One region of the Exiguobacterium sp. 9-2 genome, then DNA from elsewhere that is predicted to be linked to it. Evidence: a T-box and tRNA genes for the amino acid it is inferred to sense, from the RefSeq annotation. Region 1 holds a T-box; the other holds one or more tRNA genes.
The links. A T-box is a leader RNA that pairs with one kind of tRNA and senses whether it is charged. The one in region 1 lies ahead of alaS (alanine--tRNA ligase), so its partner is inferred to be a tRNA-Ala.
Positions count from the first base shown of each region.

Region 1 (16,276 bases):
AAACAAGAAACCATACGGTGAATTGGTTTGATTAGCAGCGATACGCCGAAAACTATCGACGAACTGCTGCGCCGTAATCGGCTGACCATTGGCATCCTTCGTTTCTTTGAGTTGAATCGTATACGTCAATCGATCTTTCGAGACTGACATATCCTGCGCTAAACCTCGACGGACCGATGTTCCGGAAGTAAAGACATATAAGCCTTCATACAATTGCGCTAAAAGTGTCTGTGAACGACTATCTGTCGCCAGCGCAATATCTGACGTTTTCGGAAGCGATGATTCAATCAGTTCGACTTTTGCTGTTTTTGTTTCGTTACTTGTTTTAGTTTCTTGAGACGACGACAGACGATATATGAGCATTCCACTAAGTGCAATCAGTAAAAATAGGAGCAGTGCCATGATCGATGTCTTTTTTGTGATGTTAGCCATAAACGACTCCTTTCTGCGTCAAACACGCATTTCTTTATTGAATCAGAATTTCATCAAAAAAGCGACCCCCTTGATGTTTCAAGGGAGTCGCTTGAGCTTAAGCTTCATACCGTTTGAAGACGAGTGATGCGTTGTGTCCACCGAACCCAAGCGAGTTGCTGAGCGCATAAGTCATTTCGACGTGACGTGAACCTTCTGTCACATAGTCGAGATCACAGCCTTCGCTCGGCTGTTTGAGATGAATCGTCGGGTGAACTGTTTGTTCTTGTAATGATTTAATCGTCGCAATCGCCTCGACGCCACCTGCTCCACCAAGTAAGTGACCGATCATCGATTTCGTCGAGTTGACGACGAGTTGTTTCGCTTGTTCACCGAAGACACTGTGGATCGCTTTTGTTTCAAGGATGTCGTTCATTGGTGTACTCGTTCCATGAGCATTGATGTATCCGACTGCCTCCGGAGTGATGCCCGCATCTTGAATCGCCATCGCCATCGCGCGTGCTCCACCGTCTCCGTCTGGATCCGGAGCTGTGATGTGGTACGCATCAGCTGTTAATCCATATCCACTGACTTCCGCATAGATTTTTGCACCACGTGCTACTGCATGCTCATATTCTTCAAGAATTAAGATTCCTGCTCCTTCTCCCATGACGAATCCGTCACGTCCTTCGTCAAATGGACGGCTTGCCGTCTCAGGATCGTGGTTCGTTGACATCGCTTTGTTGGCACAAAAACCAGCAAATGCTAAGTTCGTGATCGGAGCTTCCGCACCACCAGCAATCATGACATCCGCGTCACCACGTTCGATGACACGCAGTGCTTCTCCGATGGCATTCGTTCCTGAAGCACATGCAGTGACGGAACAGTTATTTGGTCCCTTAGCTCCAGTATAAATCGATACCTGACCGCTTGCCATATTCGGGATCATCATTGGAATGAAGAATGGGCTGACACGACGGTGTCCACGTTCAAAGTAGATTTTCGCTTGTTTCTCGATCGTCTCAACGCCACCGATTCCAGATCCGATCCAGACCCCAGCACGTTCTGCAATTTCTTTAATGTCGATTCCAGCATCTTTTACAGCTTCCAGGCTTGCGACAAGTGAATAATGAACGAAGCGATCCATTTTCCGTGCTTCTTTCGCCTCAATGAATTCTGTGACATCGAAGTTCTGTAATTCGCCTGTAACCTTCGTTGGATACTCATCGATATCAAGACGCTCCATCGGACGAATTCCGTTCGTTCCTTCTTTTAATGCATCCCAGAATGTATTCGCATCATTCCCGATTGGTGTCAATGCCCCGATTCCTGTGACTACAACGCGTTTTCTCATCATCTTATGTGTTCTCTCCTTTAGTCCAAGTAATATATGCTGCTCCCCAAGTCAATCCGGCACCGAAGCCAGCAAGTACAAGTTTCGTACCTAGTGTCAGACGACCTTGCTTACGTGCTTCTTCGAGTGCGAGTGGAATCGAAGCAGCAGATGTATTCGCATGCTCATCGATCGTAACGATGACCTTTTCTTGCGGAATATGCAGTCGTTCACACGCTGCATCGATGATGCGTAGGTTCGCCTGATGCGGAATCAAGATATCGACATCTTCAAGCGTGCTGTCTGCTTTTTGAATGACCTTCTCAACGATTTCCGGTAATTTACGAACAGCGAACTTAAAGACTTCGCGACCGTTCATCTCGATTGGTCCATCGATATCTTTAAACAACAGATGGGCTCCACGTCCGTCTGTTCCGAGTTCAAAAGCATTTAATCCATCTTGCTCAGTTTGGCCGATGACGACCGCTCCTGCACCATCCCCGAATAAAATCGCTGTCGACCGGTCTGACCAGTCAACGATACTCGACATTTTTTCGGCACCGATGACAAGTGCATGTTTTCCTTCGACTGTTGATAACATGCTTGCAGCTGTTTGTAATGCGAAAATGAATCCACTACAGGCCGCACTGATATCAAAAGCGGTCGCCCCTCGTGCTCCGAGGCGCTCTTGGACGATACAGGCTGTAGAAGGGAACGCACGTCCTGTTGCCGTTCCGACAACGATCAAACCGATGTCCTCTACTGTCAATCCAGCATCATCGAGTGCCTTCTGAGCCGCTTCCGTCGCTAAGTCTGTTACATCCACATCATCGGCTGCAATTCGTCGTGCCCCGATTCCTGTTCGTGTCCGAATCCATTCATCACTTGTGTCGAGCGTCGTTGCTAGCTCATCATTCGTTACGCGACGTGATGGCAAAGACGTTCCTAATCCTACAATCCCGATCTTCATAAGGCATCCCCTTTTGTTATTAGTATCTGGTACTAATATAAAGCGTTAATTTGCTTTTGTCAAAGAAAAAAGGAAGAGCAAGGTCTCCCGTGCCCTTCCTTCTACCTCATTCTGCTAACGTCCGAACGACTTCCATGACCATTTTAGCGGAATTGATTGACGCAATCTCGAGGAATTCATCAAACGAGAGTGACGCTTCTTCATTAGCGCTATCTGAAATCGAACGTGTCACGACGAACGGAACACCAAACTGATGACAGACTTGTGCGATTGGCGCAGCTTCCATCTCGACGGCTGCGACTTCTGGGAAGTGCGCCTTAATTTGAGCAGAACGCTCTGAATCATGGATGAATGAGTCACCTGTCGCGATCAATCCATGAACCACACGAATTGCATCCATCCGCTCGATGACAGCTTCTGCTGTTGCTACGAGCTTTGGATTTGCTTGGTAGGCAGCTGGCATTCCAGGTACCTGACCATATTCGTAACCAAACGCTGTCACGTCTACGTCATGGTGACGTACTTCTGTTGAGACGACGACATCCCCAACCGTTAAGCCTTCTTTAAATCCGCCTGCTGAGCCGGTATTGATGACAGCAGTTGGTTTGTAGTGGTCAAGCAATAATGTCGTACCGATCGCAGCGTTCACTTTCCCGATTCCTGACTTCAAAATGACGACAGGAACGCTATTCAAGAGTCCTTCATAAAAATGATAGTTTGCAATGACTGTATCTTTACGTTCTGACAACTCGTTGCGCAATAAGTTGACTTCCTCTTCCATTGCGCCGATGATTGCGATTGGCATGGTCCATTCCTCCATCAAACAGAAAGCCGGATTGCTCCGGCTCCTGTGTTCTTTATTTGATCGATGTAATTTTTACTGCGTATTCGCCGCCTGGTGCTGGTACAGAGACTTGATCTCCGACTTGGTGCCCCATTAAACTTTTTGCGATTGGTGATTCGTTCGAAATTTTACCCGTGAACGGATCTGCTTCGGCACTACCAACGATCGTATACGTATCTTCTTCGTTGTCTTCGACACTCAAGAAAGTGACTGTCGTTCCGATACCGACGACTGAGATATCCTTCTCTTCTTCCGAGATGATGGCAACGTTGCGAAGCATCTCTTCCAGTTGAGCAATCCGGCCTTCGACCATTGCTTGCTCTTCTTTTGCTGAATCATACTCTGCGTTCTCTGAAAGGTCACCGAACGAACGGGCAATCTTGATGTTCTCGACGACTTCTTTCCGGCGGACTGACTTCAATTCATTCAATTCATTTTCAATGTTCGCTTTACCTTCAAGCGTCATGTAGTATTGCTTTTCTGCCATTTTTGTCACGCTCCTTTTTATTCCACTAGTATAGTATATTCACATCTTTTTTGGAATCAATATCCTCTTTGATCAAGTGCCGAACGATAATCAAGGATCGCTCGGATTTTCGTTACGAGTAAATCGATTGCCACGTGGTTTTCGCCGCCCTCTGGTACGATGATATCCGCATAACGTTTTGTCGGTTCACAGAACTGCAGATGCATCGGACGGACGACATTCGTGTACTGCTCAACGACAGAATCAATTGAACGCCCACGTTCGTTGATATCACGTTGCATCCGACGAAGAATGCGAACGTCCGCATCCGTATCGACGAACACCTTAATATCCATTAGTTCCCGTAACCGTTCGTCTTCAAGCGCTAAAATTCCTTCTACGATGATGACATCACGTGGTTCGAGACGAATCGTTTCTTGAGCACGTGTATGTGCGACATAATCATATACCGGTTTTTCAACGGCAATGTTTTCGCGGAGCGCTTGAATGTGTTCAATCAAAAGACCATTATCGAAAGCAAATGGATGATCATAGTTTGTCTGATATCGCTCTTCCATTGATAATTCACTTTGGTCTTTATAGTATGCGTCCTGTTCAATCATGACGATTGATTCGCTTGGGAACGCATCGACAAGTGAACGTGCCACCGTCGTCTTCCCTGAACCCGTTCCGCCCGCTACGCCTATTACTACCGGTTTTTGCATGTCATTCGTTCCTCCATCATTTCGACTTTTTCCGACTGACGGATACACCGTCACCGAGCGGAAAAATCGTCGTATCATATTGTTCTTGTTCCATCATCCAGACCGTGAATTCTTTGACGAGACGCACGAGCCGACGTCTTCTTCGATCGAACGTCTTCGGGTCAGGCTCAAGGACATCTCCGTGTAAGAAGAGATTGTCCGTATAAAGCACGCCACCCTCTGGAATGAGTCGCCCATATCCCGCAAAGAATTTTTTATACTGTCCTTTAGCTGCATCGATGAAGACTGCATCAAACTGGTCTTCAAGCGTTTCGGCTAATTCTACTGCATCACCAAAAATGATGTCAATCCGATCCGCCACATCTGACCGGGCGATGAAGGTTTTTGCTTCTTCATACCGCTTTGCATTCCGTTCGATTGTCGTAATACGCGCATCCGGTAACGCGCGTGCCATCCGGATCGCACTATAACCAATTGCTGTTCCGACTTCTAAAATACGCTTCGGTTGCTGTAATCGCAGGAGCGACAACAAGACTTCGGAACCGGTCAACTCGATGATCGGTATATGATGTTCTTCCGCATAACGCTCCATTTCTTCTAGTAGGGCATCACGAGGATGAATCATCGATTCGACATAGGTCGTGAAATCCTTCACGCCATTCACTCCCTCTTCCGCATAAACAGGTTGACTTGAAGCGTCATTTCCGCTTCAACCCAACCCGTTGCTCATTGCTCTTTACTCGCTTCGTATTCCACCCATTCCGGTTTATACTTAACGACGTTTCGTTGATGTTCTTCATATGTCTCTTCGTAAAGAATCTGTCCTCGTGGATGTGTATCACTTGGTGGACGGGCGAAGAAATAGACATATTTTGTTTTATTCGGGTTCAAGACAGCTAATACGGAATCCTTACTGACCGTTGAAATCGGACCAATCGGAATTCCTTCGTACTTATACGTATTGTACTTCGAGTTATTCTCAAGATCCTTCAGCGTCGTCAATGCCGTATTCTCGCCTGTGCCATACCAAACCGTCGGGTCCGACTGAAGTTTCATGCCATCATCTAAACGGTTTTTGAAGACGCCTGCGATTTCACGACGATCCTTCGGTGTCGCGGCTTCACGCTCGACCATTGAACCGAGACTGAGCACTTCATGGAAGGTCATGCCTGACTTTCGAATGGCATCCTCATTTTCATCGTAGACTTTTTCTGTCTCGTCGAGCATCGTCTCGACGATTTGATCAATGCTTTTTCCTTTATCGAACTCATACGTTGCTGGGAAGAGATATCCTTCAAGTGCGTACAAGACGCCATTCTTCTTCACTTCATCCGTCAACATCGGATATTTTTCAATCATGGCATCGATGAACATCGCATCCGTCAATTCTTTACGAATCGTCTCTTCTTTGAACTTCGTCGCTTTCGCGATTAAATCAATTTGACGATCCATCGTGATGCCTTCAGGTAACGTGATTTTCACATCCGCTGCCTTCATGACCGTTCCCGTTTTCAATTCATTGATGATTTCATCCGGGGACATGGCTTGTGACAGGGTATATGTACCCGCCTGGAATGACGATTCATTCTTATAACGGACGTAATAACGGAAAATCGTCTCGTTTGCAATCAAATCTTTTTCCTTTAGTAAGGAAGCGATCGTACTCGTTCCTGCGCCTAAAGGAATTTCGACTTTGACAGATTTCGTCGCTGCTTCATCGACCGGTTCAAGCGCATTTTTCAAAAAGACATAGATGACCGCACTGGTAACTAGAAAAATCGTCAACAATACAGAAAGGATGATCAGCGTGATCCGGCGTGATGTCCGGCGTCGCCTTTTTTCGATTTCAGAATTTTGCTTCCATTCGTTCTCCATCGGTTCCTCCTTCTTCTCTTAAAACAAGGTGACACCGTAAGAGAAAGTCTCTTACGACGTCACCTGTCATGAGTCGGGTTAGTCTAACTGATCTTCGAGCGTGTTAAAGACTTCTTCGATTTCATCCCAAGTCGCTGTATCGTCTTCGTCGATTGGTACGAGGTTGAAGTCGTTGTCTCCATCACCGTATTCGTCGAGTTCGTAAACGAAGATATCGACTTCTTCTGCTTCGTCATAATCTGCTCCAATTGGCTCGAGGAAGATGTATGTCTTGCTCGAACGTGGGCTTTCATAACGCAGACGTTCTACGAATTCGAAATCATTTCCTTCGCCGTCCGGAATTACGTAACGTGTTGGCTCATTCTGTTGCATCAGTGATCCGCTCCTTTAACGCAAGCTCGAGTTCATCCCAAGTTTGCTCATCATTTTCATCGATCAGGCTCAATTCAAAATCATCTTCGCCTTCTCCATATTCATCGATCTCACAGATGATTAGATCATCCGCTCCTTCGTCAGGGTTACCGATCATTTCAAGAAATAGATAGGTTTTTCCTGTACGTTCACTTGAGTAACGGTACCATTCTTCGAAAAGATGTTCGCCGCCCTCTTCATCTGGAAAGAGATACTGACGTTTTTCTTCAGCCATCGGTTTCTCCCCCTTCATCGATTCGCCCGATCCAAATACGATTGCAGGATCATGACGGCAGCCATCTTATCGATGACTTGTTTTCGTTTCTTGCGGCTGACATCGGCATCGATCAGCATCCGTTCTGCTTGCATCGTCGTCAACCGTTCATCCATGAAGACGACTTCAAGCCCAGTATGCTGTTCGATTTCCTTCGCAAAGGCTTCACTCGCCTCCGCACGGGGACCGATGGAACCGTTCATGTTTTTCGGAAGACCAATGACTAGGATTTCGACATTGTATGTCTCCATGATGACATCGAGCCGTTTGAAGGCTTCTGGGTAATCCGGTTCCGTCCACTTGACCGTCTCGACACCTTGCGCCGTCCAGCCCATCAAGTCACTGACCGCTACCCCGATCGTCTTCGAACCGACGTCTAGTCCCATTGCACGTTTCATTTTGAATTTCCACTCTCCGCCAAATAAGATTTCACGAGTTCTTCGAGCAATTCGTCACGTTCAATCTTACGAATTAAGTTACGTGCGTCATTATGACGAGGAATGTAAGCAGGATCTCCAGATAGGAGATAGCCGACGATTTGGTTGATCGGATGATATCCTTTTTCTTCTAAAGCATGATAGACCGTCAACAACACATCCCGTGTCGCTGCTTTGTTATCGTCTTCTGGAAAGTTGAATTTCATCGTTTGATCCATCTGACTCACGTTCATCACCTCTTTCATATACACTACGTTTCTATTATGCCAGTGATTGCACGTATTGTGAAGCGTACGCGAGTGCTTCTTCTAATTTCGACGCATCTTTCCCACCAGCTTGAGCCATGTCAGGGCGACCGCCACCGCCACCACCGCAGCGTGTTGCGACTTCCTTGATCAATTTACCAGCATGATAGCCTTGGTCGATTAAATCTTTTGAAACGCTTGCGACGAGATTGACTTTTTCACCTTGCGCACTACCGAGAACAATGATTGCTGATCCGAGTGAGCTCTTCAACTCATCCATCATACCGCGAAGGGCATCCATATCTGAGACGTCGACACGTTTCGCAAGCACACGTACGCCGTTGATTTCCTCAACATCGTCCTTTAGTGAAGCAGCTTCGATGTTCGCAAGTTTTGCTTGCAACGATTCGTTCGCCCGTTCCGTCTCACGAAGTTGTTGTTGCAGTGCTTCGATACGGACCGGAACTTCCGTCGTTTTCGTTTTCAAGACAGCTGCTGCTTGTTCGAGTGTTTCTAAGTGTTGATTCATCACACGATACGCGCCTGCACCTGTCACGGCTTCGATCCGGCGTGTACCTGCACCGATCCCAGACTCTGAGACGATCTTGAACAGACCGATCTCTGCAGTGTTTCCGACGTGGATTCCGCCACACAATTCAATCGAGTATGTGCCTGCTGAGACGACACGGACCGTTTCCCCGTACTTCTCACCGAACAATGCCATCGCGCCTTTTGCTTTTGCATCAGCGATGTTCATCTCTTCGATATCAACCGGTAATGATGCCCAGATCGCTTGGTTGACGTCTTGTTCGATTTTTGTCAACTCTTCTTGTGTCACGGCACCGAAGTGTGAGAAGTCGAAGCGGAGACGTTCTGGAGAAACAAGTGATCCCGCTTGGTTGACGTGTGTTCCGAGCGTGTCTTTCAATGCTTTATGAAGCAAGTGTGTTGCTGTATGGTTTTTCGTGACGGCTTTACGTTCTGCTGCTTCGACGTTTGCAACGACATCCGCCGCTTCCGTTGCGATTCCTGTACGGACGATGACCGTATGCAAGTTTTGACCGTTTGGTGCCTTTTGAACATCTTTGACATCAAGAACGAAGTCTTTGCCTTCGATTGTTCCTGTATCCGCTACTTCACCACCACTTTCAGCGTAGAACGGCGTGATATCGAGAATGACTTGCGCTTCTTCACCAGCAGCCACTTCTGTGACTCGTTCTCCATCATGCAACAATGCGATGATTTTTGCATCCGCCTTAAGGTCGGTATAGCCGACGAACGTACTTTTATCTTTTAGTGTCGAGAGGACTTCCGATTGTTGTTGCATCGAACCGCTCTCTTCACGTGCTGCCCGCGCACGTTGACGTTGCGCGTCCATCGCTTGTTTGAAGCCTTCTTCATCAACAGACATCTGATGATCTTCCGCATACTCAACTGTCAATTCGAGTGGGAAACCATACGTGTCATACAGACGGAACGCATCTTCGCCACTGATGACGTGCTCACCGTTTGCTTTAGAATTCTGAGCCACCGTGTTCAAGATTGCAAGACCGTCATGAAGCGTCTCATGGAAACGTTCTTCTTCGTTTTTAATGACGCGTTTGATGAAGTCCGCTTTTTCCGGAACTTGTGGGTAGAAGTCAACCATGACGTTCCCGACCGTATCAACGAGTTCATACATGAACGGACGTTCGATCCCAAGCATTTTCGCATAACGAACCGCACGGCGTAGTAAACGACGAAGGACATATCCACGTCCTTCATTCGAAGGAAGAGCACCATCACCGATCGCAAATGATACAGTACGGATGTGGTCTGCGATGACTTTGAATGCTACATCAAGTTTCGAATCATCACGGTAGATCTTGCCGCTGATTTCTTCTGTCTTATGAATGATCGGCATGAACAGATCCGTATCGAAGTTCGTCGGCACGTCCTGCATGACACACGCCATCCGTTCGAGTCCCATCCCAGTATCGATGTTTTTACGCGGAAGTTCCGTGTAGTTGCCGTGTCCGTCGTGGTTGTACTGACTGAAGACGATATTCCAGATCTCGAGATAGCGTTCGTTTTCGCCACCTGGATAAAGTTCTGAATCGTTCGGATCGTCTCCGAAAGCTGGACCACGATCGAAGAAGATTTCCGTATTCGGACCAGATGGACCTTCACCGATTTCCCAGAAGTTATCTTCAAGCGGAATGATCCGCTCAGCCGGTACACCGAGTTCAAGCCAGATTTGACGCGCTGCATCATCTTCCGGATGAATCGTGACCGAAAGACGTTCTGGGTCAAGACCGTACCAGTCATCACTCGTCAAGAGTTCCCAACCCCATTTGATTGCATCTTCACGGAAGTAATCACCGACAGAGAAGTTTCCGAGCATCTCGAAGAACGTATGGTGACGCGCTGTTTTCCCGACGTTTTCGATATCGTTCGTCCGGATTGATTTTTGTGCGTTGACGATACGTGGATTATCAGGAATGACACGACCATCAAAATATTTCTTGAGTGTTGCAACACCCGAGTTGATCCACAAGAGCGATGGATCCTCGACCGGTACGAGCGAAGCACTCGGTTCGATCGCATGCCCTTTGCTTTGGAAGAAATCAAGATACATCTGACGGATTTGTGCACCCGTTAATGGTTTTAGAGCTTTCATGAACAGTTACCCCCATTGGTTTTATTTGGACGCAAAAAAGCGATGCTTTCATCCCTGAAAAGGGACGAAAGCATCGCTTCCGTGGTACCACCCTCGTTCGTAAGCAATCCATTGCCTACCTCGAACATCTGATAACGGGGATGACCCGCAGGTGTTTACACCCGACTCCGGAAGGAGCTTCAAAGGGACTCGAGAAAGTGATTGCAGCAGACTCACTTCTCTCTGGACTCGAGTTTTCCTTTTACTTATCTTCCATCAACGTGTTACGTCCATTCATCTATCGTGATTATTACCTATCGAACAGCATCCGTCAAGTCTTTGTCACCCCACCGAGTCGTTCGATCAATCGTGTTCGGCGCCGGGGTTCCTCTTCTTGCGACGCTTTATGGAACGCACGCGGATCACCGAATAATAACAAACTCGATTTTGCCCGAGTAACTGCCGTATAAATTAAATTTCGGGAATGTTTGAACGCCCCCGTGAAATAGACCGGCATCAAGACGATCGGAAACTCAGATCCTTGCGCTTTGTGGATCGTAATCGCATAGGCGTGCGTGAATTGATCCCAATCACTCCGGTTGTACTCGACCTCCGTCTGATCGAACCGGGCGATGATTTTATCGACTTTATCGACATTCTCTTTAGCGAAGAAGATATTGACGATTTCGCCGATATCTCCGTTATAGACGTTTTCTTCCGCATTGTTGACGAGCTGGAGAATCTTGTCCCCGGTCCGGTAAATCCGCGTCCCTTGTTTGACTTCCCGTTTCTTCGGTTCCTCCGGGTTATAGACGCGTTGCAAGGCGACATTCAATTCGTCGATCCCGACCTGACCACGGTAAGTCGGCGCGAGGACCTGTACATCGAATTTCGAGTAGCCTTTTGCGAGTGCTTTTTCCGCGAAGGCCGAGATGCCCCGTAACGTCTCTTGCGGAGACGCAGTATAGAAGCGGCGATCCGCAAGTGGTGATAACAAATCAGCAGACGTCGTCCGGTTCTTCAAATCGTGCGCAAGACGCAATATCGAAGAATCTTCTGCTTGACGATGGACGACGTTCAAACGGACGACGGGAATTCCTTCCGTATCCATCAAGTCTGCCAGCACCTGTCCTGGACCGACGGATGGCAATTGATCGCGGTCACCGACGAACAAGATCTTCATGCCATTCGGGACGGCGCGAAGCAAACTCGATAACAAGTAGATATCAATCATCGACGATTCATCGATGATCAGTACTTTTCCCGTGATCGGCTGATCCTCATTCAGTTGAAAGTTCGTTCCATCATACTTTAAGAGACGGTGAATCGTCATCGCCGGTACATCTGTTGCTTCCGATAGACGTTTAGCGGCACGTCCCGTCGGTGCAACAAGGACGTATGGATAGACATCCCCTGTCTTGACGCGACTCTTCTCAAGCGGCCAGTCATGAATTTCTTGCAACGCATGCAAAATTCCCTTGATGACAGTCGTCTTACCGGTACCCGGTCCACCAGTCAAGACCATCAGCGGCGCTTTGACCGCTAACTCGATCGCTTCTCGCTGTTGCGCAGCATATTCCATGCCGAACTGTTCTTCGAGGTGACCAATTGCTTCAAGGATCGTCGCGACATCGACTTCTTGTTCGGCACCGTTTGCCATGACGCGTGCTAGTTCCTTCGCCGCGCGGACTTCCGCATAAAAGATCGTCGGTAAATACAAGCAACCTTCTTCAAGCTTGACCTTATCTTCAGCGAGCAATAGTTCGATCGCTTGTTCTAGCCGCTCTCCCGGATCTTCCCCTAGCAGACGGGGTGCCCGTTGCAATAGCGAGTCGACCGTCGCGAAGGCATGTCCCTCGCCCGCTTCTTGTTCTAATATATGCATGATCGAAGCAGCGACACGCTCCGGGTGTAATCCGACAAGTCCGAGGTGCGCGGCAATATGATCGGCTGTCTTAAAGCCAATCCCGTTTACTTCATACATCAAGGAATACGGATTCTCCCGAATCCGTGCCATGGCGTCGCCCTCGTACGCGGCATAGATCTTTGCCGCCAGCTTCGGTGTGACATCAAACGGTGCTAAGAACAGCATCAACTGATCGACACCGTATAGCGTCGCGAGTCGATTCAATATGATGTCTGCTTGTTTTTGTTTTAACCCAGGCACCTGATTCAGTACCCGTTCATCCTTTAATATGAGATCCACTGCGTCTTCTCCAAGAGCATCGACGATATTTTTCGCTGTTTTCGGACCAATGCCGGTGAACGAACCATTCGTCAAGAAGCGGATCGTCGCATGTTTAGTCATCGGAACCGATCGGCGAATCAGCTCCGCCTTCAGTTGTTTTCCGAAGCGAGGATGATCAACGAGACGACCGAATGCTTGATACGTCCCTCCGAGTTCGATTCCGACTCCTGTACCCGTAATGACGAGCTCGGTCTCTTTTAATTCAAAGTTCTTTTCTTTGACGGCGACCAGTACAATGGAGTGTGCTTCCTCTTCAGAAGAAAAGAGCACACGTTTGACGCGCCCGACGACTTGATGGGGGTGCTCCATCACTCCACCTTCTTTCTCTCTTTTTCATTCGCTGCTTTCATCATAGCATTCGTTTACCGGATTTTAAATCAGGGAAAGATACCGTGAAACATTTCGTTAAGAGGAGGAGTTCAAGGATGGCACGTTTACCGATTGCAGGATTGTGTGAATTAGTACTTGAAGTCGAGGATATGGATCGCGCCCTTGGCTTTTGGAATGAGACACTTGGTATTCCGATTGTCGAGCAATGGGCACCTGAGGATGCTGAGCCGAGCAAAGAACAATCTAAACAAGATGGGGTCTGGGCAACGTGGCTCTACATTGGCGGCAACACCCGACTCGGTCTTTGGCTGAAACGGGACTTCACGATGGAAGAACGAACCGTTAAACATTTACCGGTCTCCGAATGGGATACGTTGTACGATGAAGGCGGAGTCCATGTCCATTGTGCCTTTTACGTTGAGAAGGACGAGTTCCAGCAAGCCTTAAATCAGCTTCGGGAAGCTTCAATCACCGTGAAGCTAAGAGAATGGGATGAACAGGAGACCTCGAACCAAAAAGAGTATTCCGCTTATTTCAAGGATACAGAAAATAACGTCATCGAACTGTATACGAAAAACATGGATGAAGCCTATGAAGACTTTTCCGGACCTCCGCTTCGTGTCATCCGTGAAGTCGGGAATTAAATACCATACAAAAAAGACGACTCCGCCTGGAATCGTCTTTTTTAGATCAATCTGCTTGTTTTAATAACGCATCCATCTTCGCTTTTGCATCTCGTGCAAGGGCGTGTTCCGGCTGATAGGCAAGAACGGCTTCAAGTTCTGCATAACAGGCTTCCTGTTGACCGAGGAAGGCAAGAGCAATCGCATAATTGTATCGTGCATCTGTATGCGTTTCGTCAAGCATCAAGACATGCTCGAACATCTCGACCGCTTCTTCCAACTTCTCGTTTTGCGCTAAGGCAAGTCCGTATTGGAACGAGATCTCGATATCGACACCGTTTAGTTCTGACGCGCGTTGTAAACGAGGTAAGCCGCGTACTGGATCACCGAGTTTTTGATACGTCATCCCTAGCATGAAATGGAGATCCGCGTCGTCAAGTCCGTACAATAACGCTGCGCGCAATGATTCCTCTGCTTCGACGAGTTGATCGGCAGCAAAGAACAGAGCGCCTTTCGCATAATAGGCACTCGCAAACGTATTATCAATCATCAGTGCCCGGTCATAAAAACGAAGGGCACGATCAGCGTCGTTCATCGATTGGAGTAATGTTCCAAGATTGACGTACGCCGTCGGATCTTTTGGGTTTTCTTCGATCGCATCATTAAAAGCTTGCGCTGCTAATTCATAATTTCCAGCTTCTAGATGCCGGAACCCTACTTCATTATAGTTCATCTTCTTTTGCTCCTTACGCTAAATAAGCGAGGCGTTCGCCTGCTTTATAAGCTGCATCGATTGTGGCACCACCGAGGCAGATGTCTCCATCATAGAACACGACCGCTTGTCCTGGTGTGATCGCCCGTTGACGTTCGTCAAACGAAACATCGAGTCCATCTTCAAGGACACGAACCGTGACGGCTGTGTCTTGTTGACGGTAACGGAATTTCGCTGTGCAACGGAATGTCTCACCGACTGGACGTTCAGATGTCCAACTGACATCTGAAGCAAGTAATCCTTCCGAATACAATAATTCGTTATGGAATCCTTGATCGACATAGAGAATGTTCTCTTTTAGGTTTTTTCCGACGACGAACCAAGGTTCTCCGTCGCCACCGATACCAAGCCCGTGGCGTTGCCCCATCGTATAGTACATCAATCCATCGTGACGACCCATGACGTTGCCGTCAAGCGTCCGCATCTCACCGGGTTGTGCCGGTAGGTATTGACCGAGGAACTGTTTAAAATTCCGCTCGCCAATGAAGCAAATACCGGTCGAGTCTTTTTTCTTAGCTGTTGCAAGGTTCGCTTCTTCTGCGATCCGGCGCACTTCTGATTTTTCCATGTGACCGATTGGGAACATCGCCTTCGCGATTTGCTCTTGCGACAATTGATTCAAGAAATATGTTTGATCCTTGTTTGCATCGACACCACGAAGCAATTTATGTTCTCCATCTTCATAGACAGCACGTGCATAATGACCTGTCGCGACGAAATCGGCACCAAGACGCATCGCGTGATCGAGGAAGGCTTTGAACTTGATTTCCTTGTTACACATGACGTCTGGATTCGGTGTCCGACCGAGTTTATATTCATCGAGGAAGTACGTGAAGACCTTATCCCAGTACTCTTTTTCAAAATTGACCGCATAATACGGAATGCCGATTTGATTGGCTACGGCGATGACGTCTTCATAATCTTCCGTCGCCGTACAAAAGCCGTTCTCATCCGTGTCATCCCAGTTTTTCATGAAGATCCCGATGACGTTATAGCCTTGCTCTTTTAATAAATGAGCCGTCACAGACGAATCGACACCGCCCGACATCCCAACGACGACTGTCGTTTCACTCGGGGCTTTCGCTCGTGTATTCATTCATTTCACCTCTTAGTTAATTCTGAAACGATTTTACGACATCTTGCAAGGCTTGTGCGAGTAGTTCGACTTGCGCGAGCTCATTTCCGTGACCAAAACTGATCCGAACCGATGCCCGTGTCCGTTCATCTTCACCATACATCGCCGACAAGACATGCGAAGGCTCGACGGATCCTGCCGTACATGCACTCCCGCTCGATACAGCCATCTGGCGCATATCAAGCATGATCAAGAACGGTTCGATTTCAATTTGCGGGAAGTAAAGATTGAGGACATTCGGCAATCCTTCAACACCGTTGACTTCGTAAGTGACGCCACTTTCATCCAAGCGTGTTAGCAAAACGCTACGCAGTTGTTTGATGTGGTCCTGCTGTTGATCGCGCTCTGCGATCATCAGTTCGAGCGCTTTCGCTAAACCGACGATTCCCGGTACGTTCTCCGTACCAGCGCGACGCTTGCGTTCCTGTTCTCCGCCATACGTCTGCGTCGCTAATTTCACACCTGTCCGTACATATAATAGCCCGATTCCTTTTGGACCATTGATTTTATGACCAGACGCGGATAAAAGATCGACCTGT
Region 1 is NZ_CP142850.1:2,111,467-2,127,742, forward strand. Features, by position in the region: gene VJ374_RS11210 (peptide ABC transporter substrate-binding protein) at 1-432, opposite strand, end outside; gene fabF (beta-ketoacyl-ACP synthase II) at 530-1,768, opposite strand; gene VJ374_RS11220 (beta-ketoacyl-ACP synthase III) at 1,770-2,714, opposite strand; gene mtnN (5'-methylthioadenosine/S-adenosylhomocysteine nucleosidase) at 2,821-3,519, opposite strand; gene greA (transcription elongation factor GreA) at 3,572-4,045, opposite strand; gene udk (uridine kinase) at 4,102-4,749, opposite strand; gene VJ374_RS11240 (O-methyltransferase) at 4,766-5,404, opposite strand; gene mltG (endolytic transglycosylase MltG) at 5,476-6,624, opposite strand; gene VJ374_RS11250 (DUF1292 domain-containing protein) at 6,703-6,996, opposite strand; gene VJ374_RS11255 (DUF1292 domain-containing protein) at 6,983-7,270, opposite strand; gene ruvX (Holliday junction resolvase RuvX) at 7,285-7,707, opposite strand; gene VJ374_RS11265 (IreB family regulatory phosphoprotein) at 7,704-7,973, opposite strand; gene alaS (alanine--tRNA ligase) at 8,008-10,650, opposite strand; T-box leader at 10,708-10,918, opposite strand; gene recD2 (SF1B family DNA helicase RecD2) at 10,961-13,186, opposite strand; gene VJ374_RS11280 (VOC family protein) at 13,303-13,851, shown strand; gene VJ374_RS11285 (tetratricopeptide repeat protein) at 13,898-14,563, opposite strand; gene mnmA (tRNA 2-thiouridine(34) synthase MnmA) at 14,577-15,698, opposite strand; gene VJ374_RS11295 (cysteine desulfurase family protein) at 15,715-16,276, opposite strand, start outside.

Region 2 (16,276 bases), 700 kb from region 1:
TTTTGAGCTGACACCGATCGGAGAACGATACATTACATTATGTGAGGGATTGAGATCATGAAAATCGTAGCTATTGATACATCGACGAAACAATTATCGGTCGCTCTTTCAGACGGAAAACAGATCATAGCAGAAGCTTCTTACGTCACGTCTTTGAATCATGCGACAAAACTCATGCCGTTGCTTGAGCGCTTGATGGTGGAAGCAAAATGGACACCATCCCAACTGACACGCGTCGTCGTTGCTGACGGTCCTGGTTCTTATACGGGATTACGGATTGGTGCGACAACAGCGAAGACACTTGCCTATACACTCGGTATCGAACTGGTTGCGGTCTCGACACTTGAGTTGATGGCGGCTTCGACAGGTCATACGGGACGTGTTGCAGCGATTCAAGATGCACGACGCGGATCAGGTTTTGTCGGAGTATACGACGCTGGGCAACGAATCGGTGAAGAACAACATGTCGAAATCGCCTCTTTTGTGAAGACGTTAGCGCCAGATACGCTCGTCACAGGAGACGTCGATACATTTGAAGAACTTCTTCAACCATTTGAAAAGGCGGCTCCTGCGTTTCGGACGCCGCGTGCCGGAGTGCTCGCCTTACTCGGTGCAACACGCGAGACAGTCGAAGCGCATACGTTTGAGCCACGTTACCTGCGTCTGGCTGAAGCAGAAGCGAAATGGATCGAGGCACAGCGTCATGAGTAAGGGGATTCGTCGCATGACCGTAAACGATGCTGCAGGTGTTCACGCCGTCGAACTCGAATCGTTTGCGACACCGTGGACACTGGATGCCTTCGAAGCAGAAATGACACAAAATCCGAATGCCTATTATGTCGTTGCCGATCAAGATGGTATCGTCGGGTTTGCTGGTCTGTGGCATATTGCGGATGAAGGACATATTACGAATATTGCCGTCAAGCAGTCGCACCGCGGACAAGGACTTGGGGAAGACTTGCTAACGGCATTGATCGCGGTCGGTCGTGCACTCGATTTACGAGCGATGACACTTGAAGTACGTGTCTCGAACACACCGGCGCGAACCTTATATGAAAAACTCGGATTTCACTATGTTGGTATCCGAAAACGATATTATCAGGACAACAATGAAGATGCTGCCATCTATTGGCTGGAGCTGGAGGGAGAAGACTTATGACACAACCATTGATTCTAGCAATCGAATCGAGCTGCGACGAAACGGCGGCTGCCGTCGTTCGTGGAGGAACCAACGTCTTATCGAATGTCGTCTCGTCTCAAATTGAAAGTCATAAACGATTCGGTGGAGTCGTGCCTGAAGTGGCATCACGACATCATGTCGAACGAATCACATACGTCATCGATGATGCGTTGACGGAAGCAAACGTAACGATCGACGATATCGATGCGATCGCTGTCACGGAAGGTCCCGGACTGGTCGGGGCATTACTCGTTGGTGTCAGTGCGGCAAAGACACTTGCTTTTGCGCATAATAAGCCTTTGATCGGTGTTCATCATATCGCAGGTCATATCTACGCGAATCGTCTCGTACAAGAGCTTGAATTCCCGCTCGTCTGTTTGATTGCATCAGGTGGGCATACGGAACTGATTTACATGCCAGAAGACGGTGTATATGAAGTCATCGGTGAAACACGAGATGATGCAGCAGGGGAAGCCTATGATAAAGTCGCTCGAACATTGAAGTTACCGTATCCAGGTGGTCCACGAATCGATCAGTTGGCACAAACCGGTCAGGATACGTTCCATTTTCCACGCGTCTGGCTCGAGAAGGACTCGTATGACTTTAGCTTCAGCGGTTTAAAGTCAGCGGTCATCAATGCCGTGCATAACGCTGAGCAACGGGGAGAAGTGATCATCCCGGAAGATTTAGCTGCGAGTTTCCAAGCGAGCGTCGTCGAAGTCCTCGTGACGAAGGCGATCCGTGCCGTGAAGGATAAAGGGGGACGCCAACTGCTGCTTGCTGGTGGTGTCGCCGCCAACAAAGGATTACGTAACGGTCTCGAAGCAGCGTGTGCGAAGGAAGGAATCGATCTCGTCATTCCGCCGATGCACTTGTGTGGAGACAATGCGGCGATGATCGGAGCGGCTGCGATTCATCCATATCGCGCGTTACGCTATTCGACACTTGCCATGAATGCAGAACCTGGGCTAGATTTAAAGTAAGGAATCCGAACAACTTGGGGGAAATGGAATGAAAAAAGTCATCATCGCATTGTTAGCGGTACTGGTCATCGTCGCGATCGGACTTCAGGTCCGAGAAATCGTCAACGCATACCAAGTCGCCTATAAGGAAGAACTCGTACCTGATAAGAAAGCGGTCGAGACGAACACGAAACAACGTCCACTTTACGAAATCGGACGAGCAGAAGGGGAAAAAACCCGGATTCAAAAGTTGTACGCTTTTGATCAGACAATCAATGGGAAACTCAGTAACGTCGTCATCGTCGATCGGAAGTACGGTTTAACGAACAAGGCGAGTGATGATTATTTCATGATTGCTCCCGGAACACCAGTGACGAACCAAGAGAAGAAGTCATTCGAACCGATGATTCAAAAGATGGATGCGGAACAAGTCCAAGCAGAAGTGATCTCGAAGCACGAGGTGACAGCTGTTGAAAACAATAAAAAACGGACTGTGACGTTATTTAAGGTCTTTTATAAAGATACGGATCAAAACGAATACCTCTTCTTCATCGAAAAAGAGGGCGGGCTGAAACTCGATCTATTCAAGAAGGGCTACTCACGTCTTTCCAATTACTAATCCATTAAAACAGCGGATTCCTAAAAAGGAGTCCGCTGTTGTTCGTTCATTGCCATTCAGTGATACCGGTCAAGTCATCATAGATGCGATCCGGATCAAGATTTAATTCTTCGACCGGAAGTCCGTTTCGATTGATCCATGCCGTTTTGAAGCCGAAACTCTTTGCCCCGGTGATGTCCCAACCGTTTGAGGACATGAAGAGGATCTCCTCGCGTTTTAAACCGAGTGTGTTCAACGCATGCATATAAGAAGCAGGTGCTGGTTTATAGTGTTTGATGTCATCAACACTGACGAGGTGTTCGAACCGATCGGCTAAACCTGACTGTTCGATCAACGGATCGAGCATATCATGGGAACCATTCGAGAAGACGACCAAACGCTTATGCGCCATCGTCTCGAGAACAGAGCTAACTTCTGGGTACACATCAAGTGTCAGGTACGTCTCCATTAAAGTCGTGATTTGTTCCTCGGTCACATGGAGCTTCAGTTCGAGTAACGTATAACGGAGGGCATCTTGTGTCACTTGGCTGAACGGCACATATTGTCCGTTCAATTGTCGCAAGAAGGAGTACTCCAGTTGTTTCTCTCGCCAGCGTTTACTGATCGCTTCTCCGTGTCCCGGATACAGCTCCTCTGCTTGCTCTTTGACGGAATGGACATCGAATAATGTACCGTAGACGTCAAAGACGAGTGCTTGAATCGTCATAAAAACATTCATCTCACTTTCATAGAGTCTGTTTTAAGAATTCCCTTACATGACGGATTCAAACGATACTTATGAATGCACCTGCTGCAAAAAGCGATGAAACGTCTGTGCGAACGCGCGACAAGCGGCTTGTTTCTCCGGTGTGTTCGGATCAAACTCAATCTTCAAGCCATCCGTGACGATGGTCGCCCCAGCTTCTTTTAATGCGTCTTCAATCAAATCAACGGCTGCGCAGTACTTCGGATAATCAAGATCACCCGAGCCAAAAGCAGCAGCCGGCATCCCGTCTAAAAATTGTTCCCGTAGCTCCTCGACGAAATCTTCTGCTTCATACGGTAAATCACCGTCTCCCCATGTATATGAGCCGAGTAATAGACCATCAAAACGTGATAGATCCTCCCCGACGAATTGATCCAGTTCTGTAATCGTCACGTTGACATCGTGTTGCTCGAGCTCACGTTGAATGATCGAGACGATATCTTCCGTATTACCGGACATGCTGACGAATCCAATTGCAATCTGCATGCATGTTCCTCCTTTCGCTGTACTTCCTTACTTTAATTGATAATGATTATCAATGTCAAAAGATCATATAAAAAAACACCTTCCGAAGAAGATGCTTTTTCATACATTAGTCTTGTAGTTCGGCCCATTCCTCAATGGAACGAATGACCGGTTCGAGTTGACGCCCTTTGTCGGTCAAACTGTATTGAATCTTAATCGGACGATCGGGAATGACAGTCCGGATGACGATGCCTTCCGCTTCGAGCTCCTTCATACGTTCCGTGAGCATACGACCTGATAATTCGGGGATGGCATCTTGAATCTCATTGAAACGACATGTCTTCGTCAACAAGTGACGTAAAATCAGACCTGTCCATTTCTTACCTAAGATTTCAAAGGCATGTTCGACTTTGGGACAAAGAGCCGGTTGGATTGCGACTTCTTCCATCAGCACTCATCCTTTCTATAGTTGTAGTATACCCGCTTCTGCTAAAAAAATCGAATCATTTTACTTAATGTAACAAAAAGAACTAAAACAAATCTATTTACTTTTAGTAAGTGATAAGATATAGTCTGTTTATCGAGTTACTTAAAGTAACTTAAAAACATTAGGTAAAAGGAGAAGAGAGAAATGATGGATACAGGACTTTTAATCATTCGTTTAATCATCGGTTTAACATTTGCTGCACACGGTACACAAAAATTATTTGGTTGGTTTGGTGGACACGGCATCGCTGGAACAGGCGGTTGGTTCGAATCAATCGGCATGAAGCCAGGGAAAGCACTCGCAATTACAGCGGGTCTTGCTGAATTAATCGGTGGATTATTGTTTGCAGGCGGTGTATTCCTCTGGATCGCTGCAATCCTCATCATCGGTTCGATGCTTGTCGCGATCGTTAAAGTACACGGTGCGAATGGTTACTGGGTGACGCAGAACGGGTACGAATACAACATGGCATTGATCGTCATCGCCCTTGGAGTGGCGATGATCGGTGCTGGAGACTATTCACTCGCTGCACTCATCGGGTGAGGAAAAAGGTGGGTCATTCATGAAGTTCGAGGCATCAACGCTTAGCGCAAAAGACAATTATAAATTACTGATCGGAAGCATCATTCCGCGTCCGATTGCCTTCGTGACGACGCTAGGGGAAGACGGGACGGTCAACGCCGCCCCCTTTTCCTTCTTTACGGTCGCATCAAGTAGTCCGCCACAACTGGTGATTGCCGTACAACGGACGGATCAGGGACAAAAGGATACGGCACGTAATATCCTAGCAAAACAAAGCTATGTCATCCATATCGTCAGCGAAGAAATCGTCGACGCAGTCAATGAGACGGCTGCGCCACTCGCTTACGGTGAAAGTGAACTCGAACGGACGGATTTAACGCTCGTCGATAGCGATGCAATCGACGTGCCCGGAATCGCGGAAGCGAAAATCCGGTTCGAGATGCGCTTAACGCAACACGTCGAGCTAGAAGGTGCCGATCTGTTGATCGGGGAAGTACTGCGCTATCACCTCGCGGATGAACTCGTCGAGTCGTTCCGGATTGACGCAGCAGGATTGAAGGCTGTCGCTCGTTTAGCAGGGAATGATTATGCGACGATCGGGAAGACGTTTACGATTGCCCGACCGACAAAATGATAGTAGTGTGAATGCTCGATTCATCGTACGATTCGTTTTGATTCAAACAAAAGGAGTGGAGATACCGGTCTAGCTACCGGAATCTCCACTCCTTTTTCTCATGTCGTTCATCTGATTCATCGATCGGACTTCAAGGTTGCGAATCGATTTCGTTTGAAGAGGCTTCAAGACCATGACGTTTACTGTACTGATAGCCATCGAGCAAATAAAAGACGATTGCGAGTGCCCAAATGCCGACACAGCTGATCAAGAAAGCGGTGAGCGGTGAGACACTACCGTAATACGATAGGATCAACGGGTCAGTGAGTTCGACGAATAGCTGTGTCGTCAGGAGCGTACAGCATAATCCCGAGAGTAAACTGACGAAAAGACCGCTCCATGTCTGGATGACGAGACCAATCATACAAGAAATCAGGAGAAACAAAGGAAGCGCGGCATTAAAAGCATCCGGCCGGATGAAGGTCGACACGTAGTCCGCATACATCGGTACGAAATAAAGGATGCCGGATAGCAGTCCTTGAATCAAGTTAATGAAAAAGCTTTTCGTCCGCATCAGTGTTGGTTCTCCCATCGTTCCATCAATTCGAGTAGATCGACATCGATCTGGTCCCGTTCCGCAGATAACGCTGTCGCTTTTGGAATATCATTAAAGACTTCCGGTTCGCAAAGCAACTGTTCGATTTCCGCTGAACGCTGTTCGAGCCGTTCAATATCTTGTTCGAGTTGTTCGATTTGCTGACGGCGTTTTTTTTCTTCTTTCTGTGCTTCTTTGTCGATCGTCTTCGATGCCGTGACTTTTGCCGCTTTTGCCTCTTCGGCTTCAAGGCGAGCGATTTCTTCTTGTTCGGCCTTCTTCTCTGTGTAGTACGAATAATCGCCGAGGTATTCTGTCACACCAGCTTCACTCATCTCGATGACGCGTGTCGCGATCCGATCGATGAAGTAGCGGTCATGGGAGACGAAGAGTAGCGTACCTTCATAGTCGACGAGAGCGTTCTCAAGGACCATCTTCGAATCAAGATCCAAGTGGTTCGTTGGCTCGTCAAGGATGAGGACGTTAGTCTTCCGGAGTTTCAGTTTTGCGAGCGCGAGACGTCCGCGTTCGCCACCAGACAATTCATGAACGATTTTGAAGACATCGTCGCCGCTGAACAGGAATTGTCCGAGCACAGAACGGACTTCTTGTTCGCGCATCAGTGGCCATTCGTTCCAAATCTCATCGATGACACGGTTCCGGTCATTGAGTTCCGCTTGCTCTTGATCGTAATACCCGATCGAGACGCCAGTTCCGAAACGGAAATCACCGAAGAGAGGACGTAAACGACCGACGAGGACTTTTAAGAGCGTCGACTTCCCGATTCCGTTCGGTCCGACGAGTGCCAGTGATTCGCCGCGTTGCAAGCGGAACGTGATGTCTTTTGAGACAGCTTCTTCGTAACCGATTGCCAATTGATTGACTTGAAGAACGTCATTCCCGCTCTGTTTTTCGATTGGGAAGGAGAGGACCGTACTGCGTTCATCTCCATCTGGTCGATCGAGCCGGTCGACCTTCTCGAGCCGTTTTCGAACGCTTTGAGCACGCTTTGTCGTCGTCGCCCGAGCGATGTTTCGTTGAATGAAGTCCTGCATCTTTGCGATTTCTTCTTGCTGCTGTTCGAACTGCTTCATTTCCTGGTCGTATAAGGCTGCTTTTTGTTCCAAGTACTTCGTATAGTTCCCCGTGAACTTACGACAGACATTGCGCGACAATTCATAGACGACATTGACGACTTGGTCGAGGAAGTACCGGTCGTGCGAGACGATCAGGACGGCACCACGATAACCACCGAGGTAGCTTTCAAGCCAAGCGAGCGTATCGATGTCAAGGTGGTTGGTCGGCTCATCGAGAATGAGAAGTTCTGGTGCTTGTAAGAGCATCTTCGCTAAGGCGAGCCGTGTCCGTTGACCCCCGGACAATGTCTGAATCCGGCGCGAGTAATCATCCGGATAAAAGCGCATGCCGTGCAGGACGGAGCGGATATTCGCTTCGAACTGATAACCACCGGCTTCTGAGAAGTCGTGTTGCGCTTGATCATACGTCTTCAAGAGACGATCGTACGCGACCGGGTCGTTCAAGATATGCTCCATGCCCATTTCGATTTCCATCCGGCGCAGTGTTCGTTCTTGTTCTTGCAGATGTTCAAAGACGGTCAGCATCTCGTTCCAGATCGTCTCGTTCGATTCGAGACCACTGTCCTGCGCGAGATAACCGATTTTGACATCTTTACCTTTCATGATGTCACCCGAGTCATGACTGAGTTCGCCAGCAATGATTTTGAGCAAGGTCGATTTACCGGCACCGTTTCGTCCGACGAGCGCAATCCGATCGCGCTCCTGTACTTCTAGTTTGATATTTTCTAAAATCGGCTCGACGCCGAATGATTTCGAGAGTTGGTTGACTTGTAAGAGTATCATTTCCATCCATCCTTCCACCCTTTAGTCTATCACGAACAAAAGCGCGAGGTCCTGCGGAATATATTATTTGTGACTCTATGTGAAGTGGTTTACAATCAAGGAGAGTAGAAAGCTTTTTGCAAAGATTTGGGTGCCACGATGGATGTGGCCGAAGGGGGAACTGCAGGATGAATGGACCAGACACAAAAATTCCACAAGCGACAGCAAAACGGTTGCCGCTATATTATCGTTTCATCCAAAGTTTATACAATTCAGGTAAGCTCCGCGTCTCTTCTGCTGAGTTAAGCGAGGCGGTGAAGGTTGATTCAGCAACGATTCGTCGCGACTTTTCCTACTTTGGGGCACTAGGGAAGAAGGGGTATGGATATAACGTTCAACATCTCTTAACGTTTTTCCGGAAAACCTTGAATCAAGATGAGGTGACGAATGTTGCCTTGATCGGGGTCGGTCATCTCGGAACAGCGTTTGCAAATTATAACTTTTTAAAGAATAATAGTACTCGGATAGTCGTTGCGTTTGATGCGGACGAAGAGAAGGTCGGAACAACGACGCATGACGTTCCAATCTATCATGTTTCGGACATGAAAGAACAAATCGAAGCGAATCAGGTCGATGTCGCCATCTTGACGGTTCCATCCCAGTTCGCACAGTCAGTAGCGGATGAGTTAGTCGAGTATGGTGTGACAGGCATTCTGAACTTCACGCCTGCACGGTTGAACGTGCCAGCGAGCGTTCGGGTTCATCACATCGATTTATCGATCGAGTTGCAGTCGTTAGTTTATTTCATGAAGCATTATTCGCAATCAGCTGAAGGAGTGAAATCATAATGGAAAACCTTATCCCGCTCACGTTAGGTATCGGACCTGCGAGTATCGGATTAATTGCTGTCGTCGCGTTGATCATCTTCGGACCGAAGAAGTTACCGGAATTCGGTCGTGCTGCCGGTCAAACATTGAAAGAGTTCAAGAATGCCACGAACGGCATCATGGACGACGATAAAAAGGACGAACCGAAAGAGAAGTGATTGAATCATGACGGTTGATCAAGAACAAAGCATGACGTCGCACCTAGACGAACTGCGTAAGCGGATTGTCTGGTCGCTCCTCATCGTCGTCGTCCTGTTCGCTGTCGCATTTCCGCTCGTCCGACCGCTCGTCCGTTTTCTGCAAGCGGACTTAAAAGAGCTCGGTATCGGATTAAATGCCTTCAACGTCGCCGATCCTTTAATGTTGTATTTGAATCTTGCGTTCATCATCGCGCTGATTTTAGCGTCACCGTTCTGGATGTATCAACTGTGGGCATTCGTCCGACCAGGGCTTTATGAAAAGGAACAAAAAGCAACACTGACATATATTCCAGTCATCTTCTTTCTATTTTTGGCTGGTGTAGCCTTCTCGTATTTCTGGTTGCTTCCTTTCTTGCTCGAAGTCTCAACGAATCTCGGGAAAGAATTGGGGATCGAGCAAGTCATCGGGGTCGAAAACTACTTCAGTTTCTTGATCCGGTTGACGATGCCGTTTGGTCTTCTCTTCCAATTGCCGGTCGTGACGATGTTCCTGACACGTCTTGGTCTTGTGACGCCATATTTCATGCGAAAGAATCGGAAATATGCGTATTTCGCGCTGTTCGTCATTGCGGCATTGATCGCACCGCCGGACGTGACGTCACACTTGATGATCTCAGTGCCGTTGTTCGTTCTCTATGAAATCAGTATCTTGATTTCTGCGCGGACGTATAAAAAGGTCTTGATCCTCGAGCAACAGGCAGAGCTTGAACGACAGGCGGATTTGATGCGTGAATTGAATAAATGAATCGTGAATTCCTTCCAGCAATTTCGGGAGGAATTCTTTTTTATGAAAGCGTTATGTTTATATTGATAAAGCAGTTAGCGATGCGTATACTAAAGATAATTCATGGGGGCTTAGCTCAGCTGGGAGAGCGTTTGGCTGGCAGCCAAAAGGTCGTCGGTTCGATCCCGATAGTCTCCACCAAGTGCATACGTTCAACTCCTCGAGTGCTCGAGGAGTTTTTTTATGTTCCCAGTTAAATTCCTTCCAAATATAAAATGTCACCAAAAAGAAATAAATTAAAAAAATAGACAAATATAAATTGTTTATTTCCATTAACTTCATTAAACTAAAAATACAGAATTTTCTTTAAACTGCTTTATTAGTATTACTACTATGGTTTTACAGAAAAGGGGAAACGAACGCATGAAGAAGAAGATTGCACTTATGGCAGCCGTCTTAATGACGTCTTCCAATCTAGTCAGTGCGCAAGGTGCACTGTCCTCGCAAGACAAAGCGACGGGTCAAAAACCGCAGGCGCTCTCACTGAAGAAATCGGGGCAAGAAAAGAACTACAAACAATCGGATAAAGTCCGAGTCGTCATCGAGATGGAACAAAAACCGGCGATTCAAATCGCCCAAGCTCAAAACAAGCGGTATAGCACATTGAGTAATGCCGAAAAGGAATCGATCAAGGATCGACTCGTCAGCGTCCAAAAATCAGTCAAGTCAGCTATCGCTAAAAAGGCGATTCCTGTTACATATAAAGAAAGCTTCACAACCGTCATCAACGGATTCAGTGGTGAAGTGAAGTTCGGTGACATCGAAGATATCAAACAACTCGAAGGAGTCAAAAGTGTACATATCGCGCACGAATATGCGCGCCCAACCGTCGATAAAGGTGCCAAGCCAGACATGCTGTACAGCAAGGACATGGTCAATGCGAAGGAAACGTGGCAGGACTATGGCTTCAAAGGGGAAGGAACCGTCGTCGCGGTCATCGATACGGGGATTGATCCATCGCACAAGGACATGGTCTTGAGTCCAGAGACAAAGGTGGATTTAACCTCTTCGAAGGTCGAGAGTGCGAAAGAAACAAAAGGCTTAAAAGGAAAGTACTTCACGGAAAAAGTACCGTACGGCTATAACTATGCCGATCACGACAGCGAAATCCGTGACTTAGGTGCGGGGGCATCGATGCACGGGATGCACGTCGCAGGTACGGTCGGAGCAAACGGGGATGAAGCGAACGGCGGCATTAAAGGGGTCGCTCCAGAAACACAGCTCCTTGCGATGAAGGTCTTCGGTAACGATCCAGGGATGCCATCGACATTTAGTGATATCTACATCAAAGCAATCGATGATGCCATCGCACTTGGAGCGGACGTCATCAACATGAGCCTGGGTTCGACGGCATCGTTCGTCAACGCAGATGATCCGGAGCAACGCGCGATCGTCAACGCGATGAACAACGGTATCTTGTGTGCGATCTCTGCTGGTAACTCGGCGTTTGCAGGTCATGGTGCGGGTAATCCATATACAGCAAACCCGGATATCGGTGTCGTTGGTGCACCAGGATTGACGAGCCAGGCGCTCCAAGTCGCGTCACTCGAAAATACGAAATTGACGCTTGAAGGCATGGCGCTGACGATCGACGGTCAGGATGCCGGTTATTTGGCATACCAAAAACAAGATTCGCCGAATCCGATTGCCGTCTTCGATAAAGAGAAGAAGGATGTCGTGTATGTCGGTGACGGTCAAGCTTCGAACTATGAAGGTAAAGACGTCAAAGGGAAACTCGTCTTCGTCGTGCGAACAGGTGATTTTAACTACAGCATGATTCAAGCAGAAGCTGAGAAGCAAGGCGCAGCAGGTGTCATCGTCCGTGGTAAAATCGATCATGGGGATTACGTCAGCATGGCGCTCAACAATCCGACGATTCCACTCGTGACGCTTAGCATCGCGGACGGGAATGATCTCGAAGCAAAAGCAAAAGAAGGCAAGGCAATCGCAGTGACATTTGACGGAAAAGCGGTCTCAACCGATAACCCGGTCGCAGGACAAATGTCTGACTTCACGTCATGGGGTGTCACGCCAAGCCTTGACTTCAAGCCGGAAATCACGGCACCAGGTGGGAAAATCTATTCGACGCTTAATGATAACGAGTATGGCGTCATGAGCGGTACATCGATGGCAGCACCACACGTCGCTGGAGGAACAGCACTCGTCATGCAACGGATTGCGAAGGACTTCAAAGTCACTGGTGCAACACGCGTTAAACTCGCCAAAAACATCTTGATGAATACATCGCGTCCGCAACTCGATCAAGGAAAATACAACGCACAATTGAAAACAGGCAACTTCTACTCCCCACGTCGTGAGGGAGCTGGACTGATGGATCTTCGTGCTGCGATGAAGACACCAGTCGTCATCACAGAGACAAAGTCAGGTGAAGGCAAGGCATCCTTGAAGGAAGTCGGCGAGAAGTTCACATTCACGCTTGATTTAAAAAACTACAGCAATGAAAAAGTGACGTATAAGCTAGCGGGAACGGTTCAATCAGATCTCGGTGCAAAAGGATCGAACTTCCTTGAAGCAAATGGAATCTTCAAAAAAGGAACGATCGGTACGGTAGATGCCAACACAGGCACATACCCGATCTCATTTGCAGTCGGCTCGAAGAAAGCGAGTTCAGTCTCGATTAATCCGAAGAGCTCAACGAAAGTCAGCGTGTCAGTCGATTTGAAGAACACAACTGACTGGGCGAACGAGCTTCCGCTTGAACAAGTCTTTAAAAACGGCTACTTCGTCGAAGGATTCGTCCGTCTGATCGATACGAAGAGCAAAAATCCAGAACTGACAGTTCCTTATGTTGGGTTCAAAGGAAAATGGGATCAAGCTCCGATTTTAGATGCACCATTGTACGATAAAAACAACACGTTCTATGGATTGACAGGTCTAGCGACTGAAGTGAAGGATGATTTCGAATTCCTTGGTACGAATGCCGCTGGAAAAGTTGTCGCGAACAAAGTCTCGTTCTCACCGAACAACGACGGTAGCGCAGATGAAGCTTTCCCGATCATCTCATTCCTTCGCAATGCGAAAAAAGTCGAGTATTCGATTCTTGACCGGAATAAAACAACACTTCAGAAGCTTGATATGCAAACGGACGTCGTCAAGAACTACTACGACAGCGGTTCAGAGGACGGCTACACACCAGTCACAAGCGCTGCTTGGGACGGAACGATCAACGGGAAACCGGTCAAAGATGGTCTTTACTACTACAAAGTCAAATCGGTGATCGATTATCCGAACGCAAAATGGCAGACGAATCTCTTCCCAGTCTATGTCGATACGAAAAAACCAGCAGCTACTGTGAAATGGGATGCTGCGAAATCAACACTTTCATGGACAGCAGGCGACCAAGGAACAGGAGTTGCGTCATACGATATCCTCGTCAATGGCAAGAGTGTCTTAAAGCAACCACTTGCCGCAACAGAAAAAGCGTACACGTTGACGGATCTGCCGGAGCGCGCGAAGATTGCCTTCGTCGTCAAAGACTATGCTGGAAACAGTGTGAAAAAAGACGTCAACACGACAGGCGTTGATAAAGCCGTACCAAATGTTCAAATCGATACACCGGTCGCTCTTGGTCTTGCAACATCAAAAGTCATCAATATCGCGGGTCATGTCTCTGATGAGTCAGGTATCAAATCGTTCAAGATCAACGGAAAAACTGTTAAACTGCGTTTCGATGCAGCCCAACAAAACTATGCGTTCAGCCATGACGTGACGTACACGACAGATGGCGTCAAGTCATTCAAGGTCGAAGCATACGATGGAAAAGGAAATCGTGTGGCGTTCAACCGTCAAGTCATCATCGACACAGAATTACCAACGATTCGCGTCACAGCACCAAAAACCGTCTCAAGTAAAACAAAAACAGCTGAGATGAAGATCGTACTTCGCGATAACTACAGCGAATTACGCTTCGACTTCAATGGTAGCGCGGAATACCGCCGGACGTTCAAAGAACCGTACGTCATGAAAGCCTTCAAAAAGACGATCACGAAAAAAGTGACGCTCAAAAAAGGAAAAAACACGTACAACTTGAAACTGAAGGATCTTGGTGGACACGTCGTTACAAAAACAGTCGTCATCACGAAAAAATAAGTTAACAATGAACAAGCCAGGCGGAAATCCGTCTGGCTTTTCGTTGTGTGTCGAAGCGCCTTGAAGGGTTTATGAGACGAGTGGAGCGGGAAATTTAAGAGCAGAAACAATTAGAGGGGGAACAACCATGAATCCGTTTACGACATTAATCGCCTTCATCGTAGGGTGTCTCGTCTTATATCTCGGTATCCGTGACAAAAATGGCTGGCTGATCGGTGTCGCGTTAATACCGCTCGCGATCGTTGCCTATAGTGTCATCTACCTCATCATTCAGGTCAGTGCATAGTCTCTAATGAAAGATGTCTTGTCCGAAGCGACAGGACATCTTTTTTTTGAAAAATCGCACTACAGGTGAAACCGATACAGTAAAATGTAAGTATATGACAGTATAGAGAGGTGGGAGATCATGGAACACGTACATACACAAACGGAAGCATTAGCGACGTTATACGAAGAGATGCACCAAAAGACAAAGACCGGCATATGGGTCATGCTTGCAGCATTTTTAGCACTCAGTAACACACTTGAGAAGCCGGTTTATGCGATGATCGTCCCATTATTGTATTTTGGCTATGACATGCTCGTACAACGCAAGCGGTTCGCGCTTGTCGCGAAATATTCATCAGAGGCATCAGCAAGACGTCTCTATCAGGTGCATGTCTTGATCGGCATCTTACAATACGGAGCGCTTGCCGCCCTGATTGTCTGGGCAGCTGATCGCCCGAACATGTCTTTCTTAATCGGTCTGATCATCGTCGTCATTCCGTTTTACTGGATCTGCCGAAAAACGCTAGAGAACATCTCACGAAAGATTGATCCAACGTATGTGACGGAAAAAGAAATTCATCAAGCTTGCTAAAGGAGACGATGTCATGCAAACGGATCGAGAAGAACGTCTACAAAAACTTGCCCTCGCGTACCGGGACGTTGAATGGCTCGGCACACGCTGGTATTGGAACATGTTTCTGTTCATAACAGTCGGTATCTTGATTGAATGGAAGGATCTCCCGATGCTGATTTTGGCGATTCCAGCCATTTTTCTCGCCTCCGATTTTCGTTATCAACTAAAAAAACGAGAAATTTTAGAAGACTATCTCTCAAACGCACAAGTTCGCCGGCAATTTCTACTCCGTATCGGTAGTCATGTTCTGTTGTACGCCGTCTTGACGGTCGTCATCATTCAGACGATCGATAGACCATTCTGGCAGATGTTTGTTGCGATATTTGCGATCTTAACACCGCTCTACTTCATCAGCGAATGGATCATCCGACGTGACGGAAAGCGTGATCCAGATTATATCAGTGACGTTGAAGTTGCCCGCTTCGTCAGACAGAAAGGAACATCGCAATGGAACACCTATTCGAGCGACAAGCACGTCTGAACCTATTAGTACGTCCTGTGCGTTCCGTCGCCTATTTCTTTTTGGTCCCTGGATTGATTTTTGCGTTACCTGCTTGGTTTATGCCGACAATTACATCCGTCTTTCTTCAGATCATGCTCTTTTGTCTTTGCGCGACAGCAGTCTCTCGAGAAATTGTCCGTCTACGGCTCATGAAGTCATATTTAACACCAACTATGTATCAACAAACCGTTCAAAAGGTCGCTCGTCTGACAATCATCGGGTATGTCGTTGCATGGCTGATCGCCGTCGTCATGCTGTCGATTCCAAGTGCTCCTGGTTATTTATTTGTCGTCTTCCTCTTTTGGATTGGTGGGTTTAGTCTTGGTGTCACTCGAATGAATCGGTTAGCCAAACAAATCGATCCAGCCTACGTCTCGATGGGGGAAATCGAACGTGCGTGGTGGAAACGGTAAAGCAAAAAATCCGCATCAATCAGCGAAAGACGCTGTTTGATGCGGATTTTTGATTATTTCTTCAACAAGAGATAGATAAAATAAGGTGCTCCGATCAAGGCGACGACGATTCCAGCTGGCACGCCGTCCGGTCCCGCAATGTTGCGTCCGATCGTATCAGCGAACGCAAGCAACCATCCGCCGAGCAAGAGGGCAATCGGCAAGAAGAACTGATGCCGTGGTCCAACGAGCGCGCGGGCGATATGTGGCGCCATCAGACCGATGAAGGAAATCCCACCCGTGACGGAGACGGCAGCAGCGGCAAGTGCGACGGCTGTCAACAAGAGTTGGATCCGTTCTTTTTCAAGCGCGACGCCGACACCGATTGCGACCGGTTCATTCAAGGCAAGGAGATTGAGTTTATTCGCCTTATAGAACGTCAGCGGAATCAAG
Region 2 is NZ_CP142850.1:2,813,366-2,829,641, reverse strand. Features, by position in the region: gene tsaE (tRNA (adenosine(37)-N6)-threonylcarbamoyltransferase complex ATPase subunit type 1 TsaE) at 1-61, shown strand, start outside; gene tsaB (tRNA (adenosine(37)-N6)-threonylcarbamoyltransferase complex dimerization subunit type 1 TsaB) at 58-711, shown strand; gene rimI (ribosomal protein S18-alanine N-acetyltransferase) at 725-1,159, shown strand; gene tsaD (tRNA (adenosine(37)-N6)-threonylcarbamoyltransferase complex transferase subunit TsaD) at 1,156-2,163, shown strand; gene VJ374_RS14730 (hypothetical protein) at 2,192-2,761, shown strand; gene VJ374_RS14725 (haloacid dehalogenase type II) at 2,808-3,479, opposite strand; gene VJ374_RS14720 (flavodoxin) at 3,537-3,992, opposite strand; gene VJ374_RS14715 (winged helix-turn-helix transcriptional regulator) at 4,099-4,419, opposite strand; gene VJ374_RS14710 (DoxX family protein) at 4,603-5,001, shown strand; gene VJ374_RS14705 (flavin reductase family protein) at 5,021-5,614, shown strand; gene VJ374_RS14700 (hypothetical protein) at 5,745-6,185, opposite strand; gene VJ374_RS14695 (ATP-binding cassette domain-containing protein) at 6,167-8,068, opposite strand; gene VJ374_RS14690 (redox-sensing transcriptional repressor Rex) at 8,236-8,895, shown strand; gene VJ374_RS14685 (twin-arginine translocase TatA/TatE family subunit) at 8,895-9,092, shown strand; gene tatC (twin-arginine translocase subunit TatC) at 9,100-9,879, shown strand; tRNA gene VJ374_RS14675 (tRNA-Ala) at 9,984-10,059, shown strand; gene VJ374_RS14670 (S8 family serine peptidase) at 10,282-14,028, shown strand; gene VJ374_RS14665 (hypothetical protein) at 14,156-14,314, shown strand; gene VJ374_RS14660 (hypothetical protein) at 14,435-14,887, shown strand; gene VJ374_RS14655 (hypothetical protein) at 14,901-15,410, shown strand; gene VJ374_RS14650 (hypothetical protein) at 15,377-15,844, shown strand; gene VJ374_RS14645 (FecCD family ABC transporter permease) at 15,898-16,276, opposite strand, start outside.
Region 2: it encodes a tRNA-Ala, which carries the amino acid that the T-box ahead of alaS (alanine--tRNA ligase) is inferred to sense. The anticodon was not compared.